4 regions of the Pseudoalteromonas sp. SWN166 genome follow, and region 1 is predicted to be linked to each of the others. Evidence: predicted binding sites of a transcription regulator. Region 1 holds the regulator's gene; each other region holds the start of a gene.
What was found. The regulator LexA, encoded in region 1, represses DNA repair genes until DNA is damaged. The targets are predictions, from matches to a motif close to TACTGTATNNNNATACAGTA.

Region 1 (3,434 bases):
TGCTGATAAATCCTTAAAAGCAGCTAAATATCCATATAAAGTGGTTAATTGAGCGTAGTTGATTTGGTATAACAGTAAAACTGCGTTAAAGTTTGCAATGAAATTATTAGAGGATAAATACGAAACAATGTCGGAAATTCAATTTTTAAATGTAGATCTTGAGCTTGAATCAAAGCAAGATATTAGTTTGCTAGTGGCAGATTTGAAGAAAGTCGCTACGATTTTACATTATGACAAAGACGAATACCGTCAATTAGCGCGTATTGAAGCTACAGGTGAGGTTAGCACACCTGATAAAGCAATAAACCATATATGTGAGCTTATTGAATCGTGTTCGCGTAACGCGCTAAAGCAATGGTTAGGTTGTTCACGTAGAACGTTTGATATTGGCTTTGAATCAGGCACATCTCCTAAGTGCTTTAACCAAGCCTTAGATGCAGATACATTATTACGTATATCTGCGATTGGTGCGGGTATGGAAATTACAATTTACCCAATCGAAAAGTAACTATCTTCGCTCTACGACTGCTGCGGTCATTTTTGATACGCAGCACAGCTCATTGCGGCTATTTGTAATTTTTATTTCCCATACTGAACTACGTTTGCCAATATGAAATGCTCTTGCCGTGGCAGTTAAAGTACCGTTGCGAGATGCTTTTAAATGGCTTGCGCTAATTTCCTGCCCTACACAGTAAAATTTTGTGAAATCGACAACAAAGTTAGCAGCATAACTCGCTACTGTTTCGGCAAGTACAACATTAGCACCACCGTGAACCATTCCCATTGGGTTATGATGCTCAGGTATGGCAGGCATAGTTGCAACTAAGTAATCATCACCAATTTCTGTGATTTCTATCCCCATAGTTTTCATCAGCGTACCTTGACCATTTATACCTTCATCTAGCTGTTTGCAAAACTCTAAAGTAATAGGTTGATACCAAATACTCATAACGACTCCTTTGCCTTTTTAATCATTTATAAACTTAGCTTTAGTTATATCCCTAAAATGTACACAAGTGAAATTACTTTGGCTATTTTAAGACATAATTTAAATTTGCGATTTTTATTTAACTGTATATACTCACAGTTAAATGTACTGTATGGAAAACCAGTTGTATGCGACCATTAACGAACCGCCAAGCTCAAATACTCGAACTAATTAAAGTTTTTATTAAAGACACTGGTATGCCTCCTACACGTGCTGAAATAGCGCAAACACTAGGTTTTAAAAGTGCCAATGCTGCTGAAGAACATTTAAAAGCACTTGCTAAAAAAGGCGCAATTAAAATGAAACCAGGTGCAAGCCGTGGTATTCAATTAATTGAAGAAGAAGAGCCTGAACAATTAGGTTTACCACTTATAGGGCGTGTTGCTGCTGGTTCACCTATTTTGGCGCAAGAGCACGTTGAAAGTCACTGTAAAATCGATCCTTTAATGTTTAAACCAGCCGCCGATTTTTTACTACGCGTTAACGGTATGAGCATGAAGGATATTGGTATTATGGATGGCGATTTACTTGCTGTGCATCGTACTCAAACCGCTGAAAACGGGCAAGTTGTTGTTGCCCGCGTAGATGAAGACGTAACTGTAAAACGTCTTGAGAAAGCGGGTCGTAAAGTATTACTTCATGCTGAAAACGACGATTTTGAATCTATTGAAGTAGATCTTGAGAATGAGTCTTTTAATATTGAAGGCTTAGCCGTTGGCGTTATAAGAAACGCTGATTGGATGTGACTTTAAAAATAGCTTTTAAACAAGCAGTTTTATAAATGCGTACTAATTAGTACGCATTTTCTGTTTTTAATTATGCGAAAAACAGCTAACTGATTATTTAGACTGTAAACTTTTTTCACTCATGCTTTTCTCCTTCCTTATGTGTTACACCCCTTTGTTTTGCTCGCTTTTTGAATGTTAAATAGTCGATATGCTTGCAGATACTTGATTGATTTTTAAATATTACTCGGTTGTTTTTTATACTAAAGCTTGCTTGTTGCTCATTTTTTAGCTAATCATTAGTGTGCTGAACTAACAATAACTCACAGCTTTTCAGTTTTGAGAACACACAATATACAAACTCTTTGTTGGGGCAGCGATACCAGTCAAAAAAACAAGATTGGTTAAATAATAAAAATAACGAATTGGCGTTTAAGCCGTATGCCTCTTCGCTTTGCACTCGCAATAGCATCAAAGGAGCCGTCACATGGGTAAACTGACCTCTACCTTGTGGCTTATATTATGTGTTTTTTCGCACCCAGTTTTGGCTAATAGCCAATACAATATGCGCAAAGGCGTAACCGATATAAGCAATAATGTATATCAGCTGCACATGACCATATTTATAATATGTTGTGTGATTGGGGTGATAGTGTTCGCAATTATGTTTTGGGCACTTATTCATCACCGTAAATCTAAAGGGGCTATACCTGCCCAATTTCACGAAAGCACTAAAGTAGAAATACTTTGGACAGCTATTCCATTCGTTATTTTAATTGCTATGGCAGTACCAGCCACTAAAACCCTAATTGCAATGGAAGATGCCAGCAAAGCTGATCTCACTATTAAAATCACAGGTTCGCAATGGAAATGGCACTATGAATATATGGGCGAAGACGTCGCATTTTATTCTATTTTATCCACCCCTCAAGACGAAATAGCGAATCTTGCAGATAAAAATCCTAACTACTTACTTGAGGTTGATAAACCTCTTGTACTGCCAATAAATCAAAAAGTACGTTTTTTAATGACCTCTGATGATGTTATTCACTCATGGTGGGTACCTGATTTTGCTGTGAAAAAAGACGCTAACCCGGGATTTATAAACGAAACATGGACCAATATTAACGAGGAAGGTATTTACCGAGGTCAATGTGCCGAGCTTTGCGGTAAAGATCATGGCTTTATGCCCGTAGTGGTTGAAGCTAAATCTGAAGCTGACTTTAAAGTATGGCTAGCCGATGCAAAGCAGGCGAAACAAAAAGCAGCATTAGCAGATGCCGCATTACTTGATAAAACCCTCCCAAAAGAAGAGTTAATGACTTTAGGCGAGCAAGTGTATATGGCCAGCTGCGCGGCGTGTCATCAGCCTACTGGCATGGGATTGCCGGGTGTTTTTCCTGCGCTTAAAGGCAGCCCGATAGTGCTTGGCGATATAAAAGATCACATTGATGTAGTTATCCATGGACGACCAGGTACGGCAATGCAAGCGTTTGCCAAGCAGTTATCTATAAAGCAATTAGCAGCTGTTATTACTTATAAACGTAATGCGTGGGGTAACGATACGGGTGATGTTATTCAGCCGAGTCAAATACAGGCAGCAATTGATGCCAAAGTGGAGGCGAACTAATGAGTAGCATAGTAGAACAACCTAACGCCAATGAAGCTGACCATGCTCATCATCCTGCAAAAGGCTTTAAACGCTGGCTTTATACAACTAA
Region 2 (3,434 bases), on a different contig from region 1:
ATAGACACCATACGCGGTAAGTTATGCTCTTTAGCTAAACTTAAAAACTGGCTGATACCCCATGGCGTGTCGTCAGATAAACCGCAGTGCTTAATTTTTCCTGCTTTTACACATTCATTAAGTCCTTCTAGAATATCGAGCATACTAGCTTGCTGCTCTTGTGTATTTACGTCAGTAAATTTAAGCGTGCCAGGCCACTGCCTACCAAAATGTGGTGTTGAACGGTTTGGCCAATGTAACTGATATAAATCGATGTAGTCGGTTTGAAGGCGCTTGAGTGAATCGTCCACGGCTTCTATTACTGTTTGGCGAGTAATATTGCCACCATCACGTACCCACGATAAGCCATTGCCTGCAATTTTTGTGGCAAGTACTACATCGCCGCGTTTTTGTTTATTACGCGATAGCCAATCGCCAATAATTTCCTCTGTTTTACCATAGGTCTCTGGAGAAGGAGGCACAGCATACATTTCGGCTGTATCAATAAAGTTTACGCCTTGCTCTAGCGCGTAGGCTATTTGCTCATCCGCATCGCTTTGAGTGTTTTGTTTGCCCCAAGTCATACTGCCTAGGCACACTCTAGATACGTCTACACCACTGCTACCTAGTGGGCTGTATTTCATAAAAATTCCTTAGCTAAATTAGTGTTGAGCGTGGCTAGTTAAAGCCGATAAAAGAGGCTCAGAGATCGCAGCTTTTTGCCCTGTTGTAAAATCAAACATGACAACTTTAGAAGTACCCGTTGTTGTTATAGCCTTTTGAACATGGCTGTAAACGGTGTAATTCATGGTGAAGCGGTCTGTTTTTATATCAGTAATAGTAACACCCACTGTAAGCGTATCGGGAAAGGTGACAGGGCGTTTATAACGAATATTATTTTCGCTAATTACTGGGCCCACACCATTTGGGCTTATTGTGTCGAACAGATTTATTTTATTTAAAAAGTCGATTCGGGCTATTTCAAAGTAACGTAAATACACTACATTATTTACGTGTTGCAGTGCATCCATATCAGCCCATGCTACGGTGATGTCGGTATGAATAGGGTGCTGATCTTTAAACGTTTGCATTATGTATTGGCCCTTAATTTTAAAGCACTTAGATTATCAATATGGTGTTATGAGCTCAAGGTAATTAGAGTATGTTTTTTTGTAAGATGATTGTACCTATTTAATTTTAGGTCTACAGTTAAGTGGCACGGTAAAAACACACAAGACAAAAACACACAGAGGTATGTATGCAAAATATAATTAATTGGTTTTTAGCTTGTTTGGTTTTTATAGCCTCTTTCACCTGTTATGCAATGGGTAACGTATCTGGCGCTATTATTTTAATGCTAGCGGGGTTTTTATTCGAGGTTATATTTTGGCTACGCGGTTATAAAGAGCCTGAAGACAATAAACGCTTTTTTTAATCGTTAACTAGGGCCAGTTGACCTTTCAGGATTAAAATTTGTTCAATCTAGGGGCTATTTAATCGCGGCGCGAGGTTTGTGACCTAGTGGGCTAAGTAAAAACCGAGCAACAAAGAGTAAATTGCCCCTAGGCAGAACCCTTCGGGCAGCGTATGTTTGGCATTTGTGCTACGTTATCGCCTATTTATGGGGAATAACCACACTACATAGGCTCTGCCTTGCCTAAATACCAAACATACTGCTGCAAATTTAACCTCGAAAGATAAACAGGCCCTAGGCTTGCTTATCACAATTGATTCTATAATAATGACTGTATAAATAACCAGTCGTTATAGTGGTGATGAAAAAGTTTATTCACATAGACATGGATTGCTTTTACGCAGCAGTAGAAATGCGAGATAACCCAAAACTTGCACATGTACCGCTTGCTATTGGAGGCAATAGCCGACGAGGCGTGCTCTCAACTGCTAACTATATAGCGAGAGAGTATGGCGTGCGCTCGGCTATGTCGAACTATCATGCTAAACAATTATGCCCCGATTTAGTTATTGTTCCTGGGCGCATGGCTGTATACAAAGAAGCTTCAAACCAGATACGCGAAGTATTTAACCGCTACACAGACTTAGTTGAACCTCTTTCTTTAGACGAAGCCTACCTTGATGTAACAGACAGTAGTGCTTGTAAAGGCAGTGCCACGCTTATAGCACAGCAAATAAGAGCGGATATTTACACAGCCACAGGGCTTACTGCATCGGCAGGTATTGCACCTATTAAGTTTATTGCCAAAATAGCCAGCGACGAAAAAAAACCGAATGGTCAATTTGTAGTTTTGCCTCACGAGGTCGATGACTTTTTGGCGCAATTACCGCTGGGTAAAATTCCGGGTGTAGGTAAAGTAACACTCGAAAAACTCAATTTAAAAGGGCTATATACCGGCAAAGATGTACGCGAAAAAGGCGTAAATTGGATGCAGCAACATGTAGGTAATTTTGGCGTGTCGCTTTATCAAAAATGTGCAGGTGAGTATGTTGGTAAAGTATCGACAGATCGCATAAGAAAATCGCTGAGTGTTGAACATACCTACGAATACAATAAAACAAGTTTGCAAGAGTGCTTAGATGAGCTTCCAAAACTGTTAGACGAATTAGTTTTAAGGCTTAATAAGCAACAACTACAAAACCGTATAAATAAACTGAGTGTTAAAGTGAAGTTTGCTAATTTTGTAGTAACTTCAGCCGACCAAGCATATCACGAGCTAAATACTGAAATATTTATTCAACTCCTGACTAAGGCCTATCAACGAGGGCTACAACAGCCTGTTCGGTTACTTGGCATAGGTGTTGGCATTAAAAACGAGCCAGAACAAAACTTCCAACTGAGTATTCTTGATTAAGCTGTAAAGCCTGTAACTCCAAGTTGCCATTTATTGGCAACTTGTATAATTAGCTCATCGCACCTAGCTGGTCTTCAATATTTAAATCGACGATAATAGGGGCTTATGTTTTCTAACAGGACTTTATTTATGGCATACCCTCAAGCGGTTAGTGCAAGCCTTGAATGCACATCTCATGATGCGCTTATTATTATTAGTGATGACTTTTCTCAATTACCAAACAATTCATTACGTGACGCTATTTTAGCGCAGGCAAAAGTTGATTCTCGCATTGGTAAGCAAGTTACTTTATTAGTGATTGAAAACAAGCGCGTTGTACTTGCGCCAACCGGTCCGTTAAATAGAGATTACGACGACGTTCGTCGTTATTTTGATGCAGCTAAACTAGCAATTAACGAAGCAAAAGCATCGGGTAGTGTTAATCCTACATTATTTTTACCAAATTTAAATGGTGATAGCCGTTACCAACATGCGCTAGAAGTTGCTTATTTAGGTGCTTGCCAAGCATTATGGCAGCCATTAGAGGCGCGTGAATATCACGGTGAAAGTATTGAGCCTATTACTCAAATTGGCTTAATGGGCGCGAACGAGCAAACAATTAAAGCAGTTAATGCCATTGCAGCAGGG
Region 3 (3,434 bases), on a different contig from region 1:
GACATAATTCAGCGTTAGCAGCCTCTTGGCCTATGAGTAATCGTGAGGGAATATGAAGAGTTTAATAGTAATATTTTTTAGTGTTTTTACTTTGCTCGGGTGTAGTAAACCATTACCTGAAAATAAATTATCATATGTAGGTGAATGGCAAAGTAAAGAGATGTATTTATTGATTCTTGCCGACGGTACCGTTTCTTATAAACGTTTAAAAAGCGGTGGCTCAACTTCGATTAATGCACCTTTAAAAGAATTTTTTGGGGATGACTTCATTGTAGGACTCGCATTTTTTACAACTACTTTTGACGTTACTAAAGCGCCATACCAAGAAGAAGGCAAGTGGTTCATGATTGTTGACGGTGTAATACTAAGTAAATCTATCGAGCAAACGTAATGTAAAGGTAGCTAACAAGAGTTAAAACCATCAACCGCTAATCCATAACTAGTATAAAAATATTTTTAGCACTATTTATAGTGCTAAATCCTCCCCAGTCTCTGCCTTACACCTCAAAGTTCTCTTTTTACAATTCTATAGCCAGTGCTTTAGGTCGAATGCTTTGTACTCGGTTGTATACTTCTTCTTTTGTGTAACCTGCAGAATTTAAAATAAGTGCAGCTACCAACTTTGTACGGCCAGTGCCGCCTTTGCAATGTATGACAATGGTCTGTTTGTGTAGTGTGGTTTGTAATGTGTCGCTTTTTACATTTAGTGCTTATTGACTCTGCATTATTTTTATATGGCAACTATAAGCATTACTGATTACAAGTTTAAGATTGAATAATAAGCGCAAATACTGGATACTGTTTTTATATACAGTTGTGGCGATATTATGAAAAAAGAATTACCAGCAAAATACTATTTAGCGCATTTTAGAGAGCTTATTGAGTTTGTAACAAGTAAATGCATGCATTTACTTGAGCCTAAACATAGTGAATTTATTAGTAAAATTAACCAGCTAGATGAGCAAAGCCAGTGCATGTTGGCGCGTGTGTATTCGCGTAAGCCTTATTTGGTGCAAGCGCAATCGCTTAATTATGAAGAAATAACCTCGCCGCATCAGGCTATTTATACGCTAAAAAAAGCCGGTATTTTATTTGAGCCAAACGAGCAGCATTACTCGCAGCTTTTGGCTCACTTAACCAAACCTGCTTTGCTGGAGTTGCTAAGTAATTACGACGAGCAAATAAGCTTTAAAAAGAGTGCCGCTAAAGGCGCGCTGGTGGATATTGCCCGTGAGTTTTTTAAAGCCTGCCCACACGAGCTTGCGCCGCTTTATAGCCAATATGTAATTAATAACCGCAGTGATTATTACGAGTATTTTGAGTTTTTATTTGCAGGCAAACTAAGCGGTGGTGATGTGAATCATCAAAATCGTTTTGTAATGCGAGACTTAGGCTTAACCGCTACGCGCGAAGGCCACAGCGAGAGTTTGTCGCGCTTTGAAACACTTAATGAAGCGCAATCAAACTATTTACTAAACCGTTATCGGTTAGTATTCAAAAATATAACCGATGAGAGCGATTACGTTGCTTTAGGGTCGCAGGTTTTAGTGCAAGCCGCGCACGGTGCCATTGCTGTTGCGTTAAAAAACAAATTATTAGTAAGGCTTTATCGGCAATTAAAAGGTGTTGATAGCGAACTTGCTTTTAGCTTACTTGAAGGGTGCGTGGATGATAGCGAAGCACAAGAAATTCAAATAAGAGAGCAATACAGGCTTGGCAATAAAGAATGGGTAAAAGCACGGTTAGAAGCCATTATTGAAAATCCGCTTACGGATGATTTACTGTATTTTGCTGACGATTTTTTAATGCGTAAGTTTAATAAAAAAACACGTTCGCGTTTAAGTGCCATGCTTAGCGATACCCAGTGCGTGCTAGAAATAGATGAACTGTACCGAGGTGAAGTAGAGCAGGGCGTAAACGATTATTATACTCGCCAAGGTATGGCAGTATTTAATACCGAAAACACGCTTTGGCAAAGTTTGTTTGGTTTAGTATTTTGGCACGAGTTATTTGTAGAGTCGCCTTACCCGCCATGTAATGAGTTTGATATTTATCCGCAAGTATTAAGGCTTGGTAATTTTTATGAAGCGCAGCAAACACAAATAGATGAGCGCTTAGCGCAGTGCCAAACGTCGCAAGCATTACTTAATTTAGTATGCAAAAATGCAGCGCAATACTTTGAGCAACCTAATGGTTTATTTAGATGGCACCAAGAGCTACTACAACCGTTAGAAGCACTCATTTTAAATAGCCCGCATGAGGCATTAATTACTCATTTAACCAATATGAGTAAGCATTATTTACAACTAAAAGACGGCTACCCCGACTTAATGGTTATCAATAATGGCAAAGTACATTTTGAAGAAGTAAAAGCACCGGGCGACAAACTTAGGCGCAACCAATTAACCACCATTGATAACTTAAAAAATGTGGGCTTTGAGGTACACATTGCCGCTGTTAAATGGTTTGTAGATCCAAACCGTATTTACAGTGTGGTCGATATAGAAACCACGGGCGGCTTAAAAGGCGGTAACCGCATTACCGAAATTGGCCTTGTAAAAGTACAGCACGGCAAAGTAATAGACACCTGGACGACACTTGTAAATCCACAGCGGCACATACCTGGATTTATAACGTCACTAACTGGTATTAGCGACAGCATGGTTTATAACGCGCCCGTATTTGCAGAGGTTGTAAAGCCACTAATTGATAAACTAGCAGGCAGTATTTTTGTAGCCCATAACGTTAATTTTGACTACGGCTTTATTAAAAAAGAATGCGAGATGGCAGGGCACTTTTTTAAAATGCCAAAAATGTGCACCGTGGTTGAATCGCGCAAAGCGTTTAAAGGCTTAAAGTCGTATTCGCTGGGCAATCTTTCATCGCACTTTAATTTAAATTTAACCAGCCATCACCGCGCCCTTGCCGATGCAACGGCTACTGCCGAGCTGCTATTACTTATTCAGCAATCCCAAAGTAGTGAATAGGTCCTCAGGTTAACTAAAAGCCACTAACTAGTTATGCTATGAATAGTCAGCACTTAATTGAAAATTAATTATGTGCTGACACTTAAAATTGGTCTTTAATATCATTTAGACTTCGGAGTCTAAATTGTGTGCTCTGTTTATATTCCCCCTCCTTTCTTTGTTTAAATCCTCTATATTAAACTGATCAAACCAGTAACTTTAAATCAGCTGTAAAAATTAAATTTGTTTATTATTAGTTGCTTGAATGAGTTTTATGTTTTTATTTTTATAGCGCGTGTTAGTTACGTGTAAAAGTTGCATTAATCGCTGTTGCATTCGAATGCAAAAAGCGGTAGTTTTTATGAGTCGAAAAAATAGTCATTTAAATATCGCGTTTTTAATAATTATAAATAATAAGAATGTGATGGTGGGGCATAGCGCCCACAGATGCTTAATAAAATTCATTTC
Region 4 (3,434 bases), on a different contig from region 1:
AACAATGGTACGGCGTTAAAGACCGCCAATCACCTATTTCAAACAGCTTAAACCGTGCAGAGAGCTTTTTATTACTTGCCGGCCTATTAGGTATTATTTTAGCTGCAGTGGCTATTGCTGTTTCAGCAAAACGTTATTGTGAACGCCAATACGACCCAGTCGCGATGATGAAAACATTGGGCGGTAGTCGCTCAATGATCCGCAAAATATACATGCTTCATTTATTGCTTGTGTGTGCAATGGCGGTAAGTATTGGGCTATTAATTGGTTATGGCTTGCAAGAAATAGCAACAAGTTACTTATCAAAAAGTATGGGCACAGAGCTACCTTTAGGTGGTTTTAAACCTTGGCTGGTGGCTATTAGCACTGGCGTAATTTGTGCTGTTATGTTTTCTATTAAACCGTTATTTGATTTATTTGATATTCCACCGCTTAGAGTGCTGCGCCGTAACTTAGGTGACAAGTTGGCAGTAAGCCGTGTGCATTTAGGCATGAGTGCGCTAACTGTGTTTTTATTAATGTGGTTATTTAGTAACAACATAAAAATAACGCTTATTTTGTTTGCCTCAACACTTGCGCTAATTGGTGTGCTGTTTTTAGTATCTAAATTAATATTTGGTGGCGGCCGAAAGCTTGGCTTAAAACCGGGTAACAGTTGGTCGCTTGCAATTGCATCTATTCAAAAGCGTGCAAATGTGAACGCGGTACAGTTAATTAGTTTTTCGTTAGCGATTAAATTACTGCTGTTTTTAGTGGTACTTAAAAACGACATGATATCTGATTGGCAGTCGCAACTACCAAACGATGCGCCTAATGCGTTTTTAGTTAATATTGCGCAAAATGAGCTTGAGCCAATTAATGAATATTTAGCTCAAAAAGATATTCAAGTATCAGAGTTTTATCCAACTATTCGTGGGCGCGTAAATGCGGTGAACGGCGAGTTGGTAGCGCGTTCTGTATCACTGCAAGATAACGAGAAAAAAGACGAAGAAGCACGTGCCGGTATTGGCCGTGAGCTAAACCTTACATGGCTTAAGGATGTACCAGATCAAAACGAAGTAACACAAGGCGCGTGGTTTGGTGAAAATGCAACAGCCGAAGCCTCAGTAGAGGAGTCGATGCTCGAGCGTTTAGATGTTGAAATAGGCGACACGCTTACATTTTTAATTGGTTCGCAGTCGTTCGACGCTAAAATTACCAGTGTTCGTAAAGTTAATTGGGCTACGCTTAAACCTAACTTTTTTATTATTTTAAGCCCAGATGTACTTGCAGATTTTCCGGCAACGTATATTTCGTCGGTACGCATAAACCCAGAGCAAAAGCGTGACTTTAGCCAGTTACTGCGCACTTACCCAACTATTACAGCCATTGACATTGATAACTTTGTTAAGCAAATACAAACAACTATTTCGCAAGTATCGCTCGCCATTGGCTTTGTACTGGCTATTGTTGTGCTGTGTGGAGCGCTTGTACTTATATCGCAAGTGCAAGCTAGCTTGGGTGAACGTATGCAAGAAATTGTAATACTTAGAACACTTGGTGCTAAAAGCCGATTAATTAAAAACGCGACCCTGTATGAGTTTTTATTACTCGGTGGTTTAGCCGGTTTAGTTGCCGCATTTTTTAGTGATATAGCGCTTTTAATTGTGCAGCAACAAATGTTTGATTTAGCCGGTAAGCTACACCCGCATATATGGATTATTGGGCCGGTAGCGGGCGGCGTATTTGTAGCCGGTTTAGGCTATTTAATGATTGCCCGAACACTTAAACAAAACACTCAAGGATTAGTGCGTGCCCTAGGGTAAGCTTAAACTAACATGCTCCTTTAAATGCCCACCTAACATGTGGGCATTTTTGTTTTCTTTGTACTGGTAATTTATACAGTGCTCTGGCATTATTAGCGTAATTTAAAAATAACAATAATGAGAATGCAAGTTTGGCCATTATTTTAGGGATCGATCCTGGTTCACGTTTGACCGGATATGGCGTTGTTGCCCACCAAGGTTCTAAATTTACATACTTAGGCAGTGGCTGTATTAAGTTAGCCGATCATCCTTTTCCGGTTAGGCTTAAAATGATTTACCAAGGCATTACACAGCTTATTGAGCAGTTTTCGCCAGAAACCTTTGCCATTGAAAAAGTATTTATGGCGCATAACCCCGATTCTGCTTTAAAACTAGGCCAAGCTAGAGGCGCAGCTATTGTGGGCGCTGCAATGGCCGACTTACCCGTATTTGAGTATTCAGCAAGGCAAATTAAGCAAGCGGTAGTAGGAAACGGTGGCGCAGATAAAACACAAGTGCAACACATGGTAAAAAATATTTTAAAACTACCCGGTACACCACAAGCCGATGCAGCTGATGCACTGGCTATTGCTATTTGCCATGCCCATTCAGAACAAAATTTAATTAAACTAGCGGGTAGCGCAAGCAAAACCGTTAGAGGACGTTTAAGGAAATAACTATGATAGGCCGCTTAAATGGTATTTTAGTCGAAAAACAGCCACCAGAAATCTTACTCGAAGTAAGTGGTGTAGGTTACGAAGTACAAATGCCAATGACCTGTTTTTACGATTTACCAAAAATTGGTGAAAACGCGATTGTTTACACTCACTTTGTAGTGCGCGAAGATGCTCAGTTATTATTTGGTTTTAATAATAAAGTTGAGCGTGCCTTATTTAGAGAGCTATTAAAAGCAAATGGCGTAGGACCAAAACTTGGTTTAGCTATTTTGTCGGGTATGTCGGCTAAGCAATTTGTGAGTTGTGTGAATAACGAAGACTCAACATCGCTTGTTAAATTACCGGGTGTAGGTAAAAAAACAGCCGAGCGTTTAGTACTCGAAATGAAAGACAGATTAAAAGATTGGGGCAATGATTTATTTACGCCATTTAGCGACAGCGCAGTAATAGAGCCAATGAGCGATGCGACAATAGCTAATAACGCAGCCGATGATGCCGTATCGGCACTGCTTGCATTAGGTTATAAATTGCCACAAGCTCAAAAAGCAGTAAAATCGATAAGCAAACCCGATATGTCTACTGAGGTTCTTATTAGAGAATCTTTAAAATCAATGTTGTGAGTAACCCATGATTGAAGCGGATCGCTTAATTGATGCGACTGAAAAAACAAATGAAGACTCTATAGATCGTGCAATAAGGCCTAAACTTTTAGCCGATTACAGAGGCCAGCCTCATGTTAAGCAGCAAATGGAAATTTTTATTGAAGCTGCTCGAACCCGTGGTGAAGCGCTCGATCATTTATTAATATTTGGCCCTCCAGGGCTTGGTAAAACCACGCTTGCAAACATTGTGGCCAACGAATTACACGTAAGCATTAAAACAACATCAGGCCCAGTACTTGAAAAAGCGGGCGATTTAGCCGCACTACTTACTAATTTAGAAGAAGGCGACGTACTGTTTATTGATGAAATAC

Region 2: the regulator LexA is predicted to act here: its motif matches at 1,723-1,742, upstream of dinB (DNA polymerase IV).
Region 3: the regulator LexA is predicted to act here: its motif matches at 797-816, upstream of I6F49_RS03725 (exonuclease domain-containing protein).
Region 4: the regulator LexA is predicted to act here: its motif matches at 1,867-1,886, upstream of ruvC (crossover junction endodeoxyribonuclease RuvC).

Annotation. Positions count from the first base shown of each region.
Region 1 is NZ_JADYXB010000021.1:46,733-50,166, reverse strand. It holds gene I6F49_RS13355 (hypothetical protein) at 128-508, shown strand; gene I6F49_RS13350 (PaaI family thioesterase) at 509-949, opposite strand; gene lexA (transcriptional repressor LexA) at 1,117-1,734, shown strand; gene coxB (cytochrome c oxidase subunit II) at 2,201-3,343, shown strand; gene ctaD (cytochrome c oxidase subunit I) at 3,343-3,434, shown strand, end outside.
Region 2 is NZ_JADYXB010000011.1:101,411-104,844, reverse strand. It holds gene I6F49_RS09100 (aldo/keto reductase) at 1-623, opposite strand, end outside; gene I6F49_RS09095 (acyl-CoA thioesterase) at 642-1,070, opposite strand; gene I6F49_RS09090 (hypothetical protein) at 1,238-1,414, shown strand; gene dinB (DNA polymerase IV) at 1,755-2,807, shown strand; gene I6F49_RS09080 (M17 family metallopeptidase) at 2,937-3,434, shown strand, end outside.
Region 3 is NZ_JADYXB010000004.1:77,903-81,336, reverse strand. It holds gene I6F49_RS03735 (hypothetical protein) at 53-391, shown strand; partial or broken gene I6F49_RS03730 (tyrosine-protein phosphatase) at 519-698, opposite strand; gene I6F49_RS03725 (exonuclease domain-containing protein) at 828-2,987, shown strand.
Region 4 is NZ_JADYXB010000028.1:7,510-10,943, reverse strand. It holds gene I6F49_RS15025 (ABC transporter permease) at 1-1,805, shown strand, start outside; gene ruvC (crossover junction endodeoxyribonuclease RuvC) at 1,937-2,461, shown strand; gene ruvA (Holliday junction branch migration protein RuvA) at 2,464-3,081, shown strand; gene ruvB (Holliday junction branch migration DNA helicase RuvB) at 3,089-3,434, shown strand, end outside.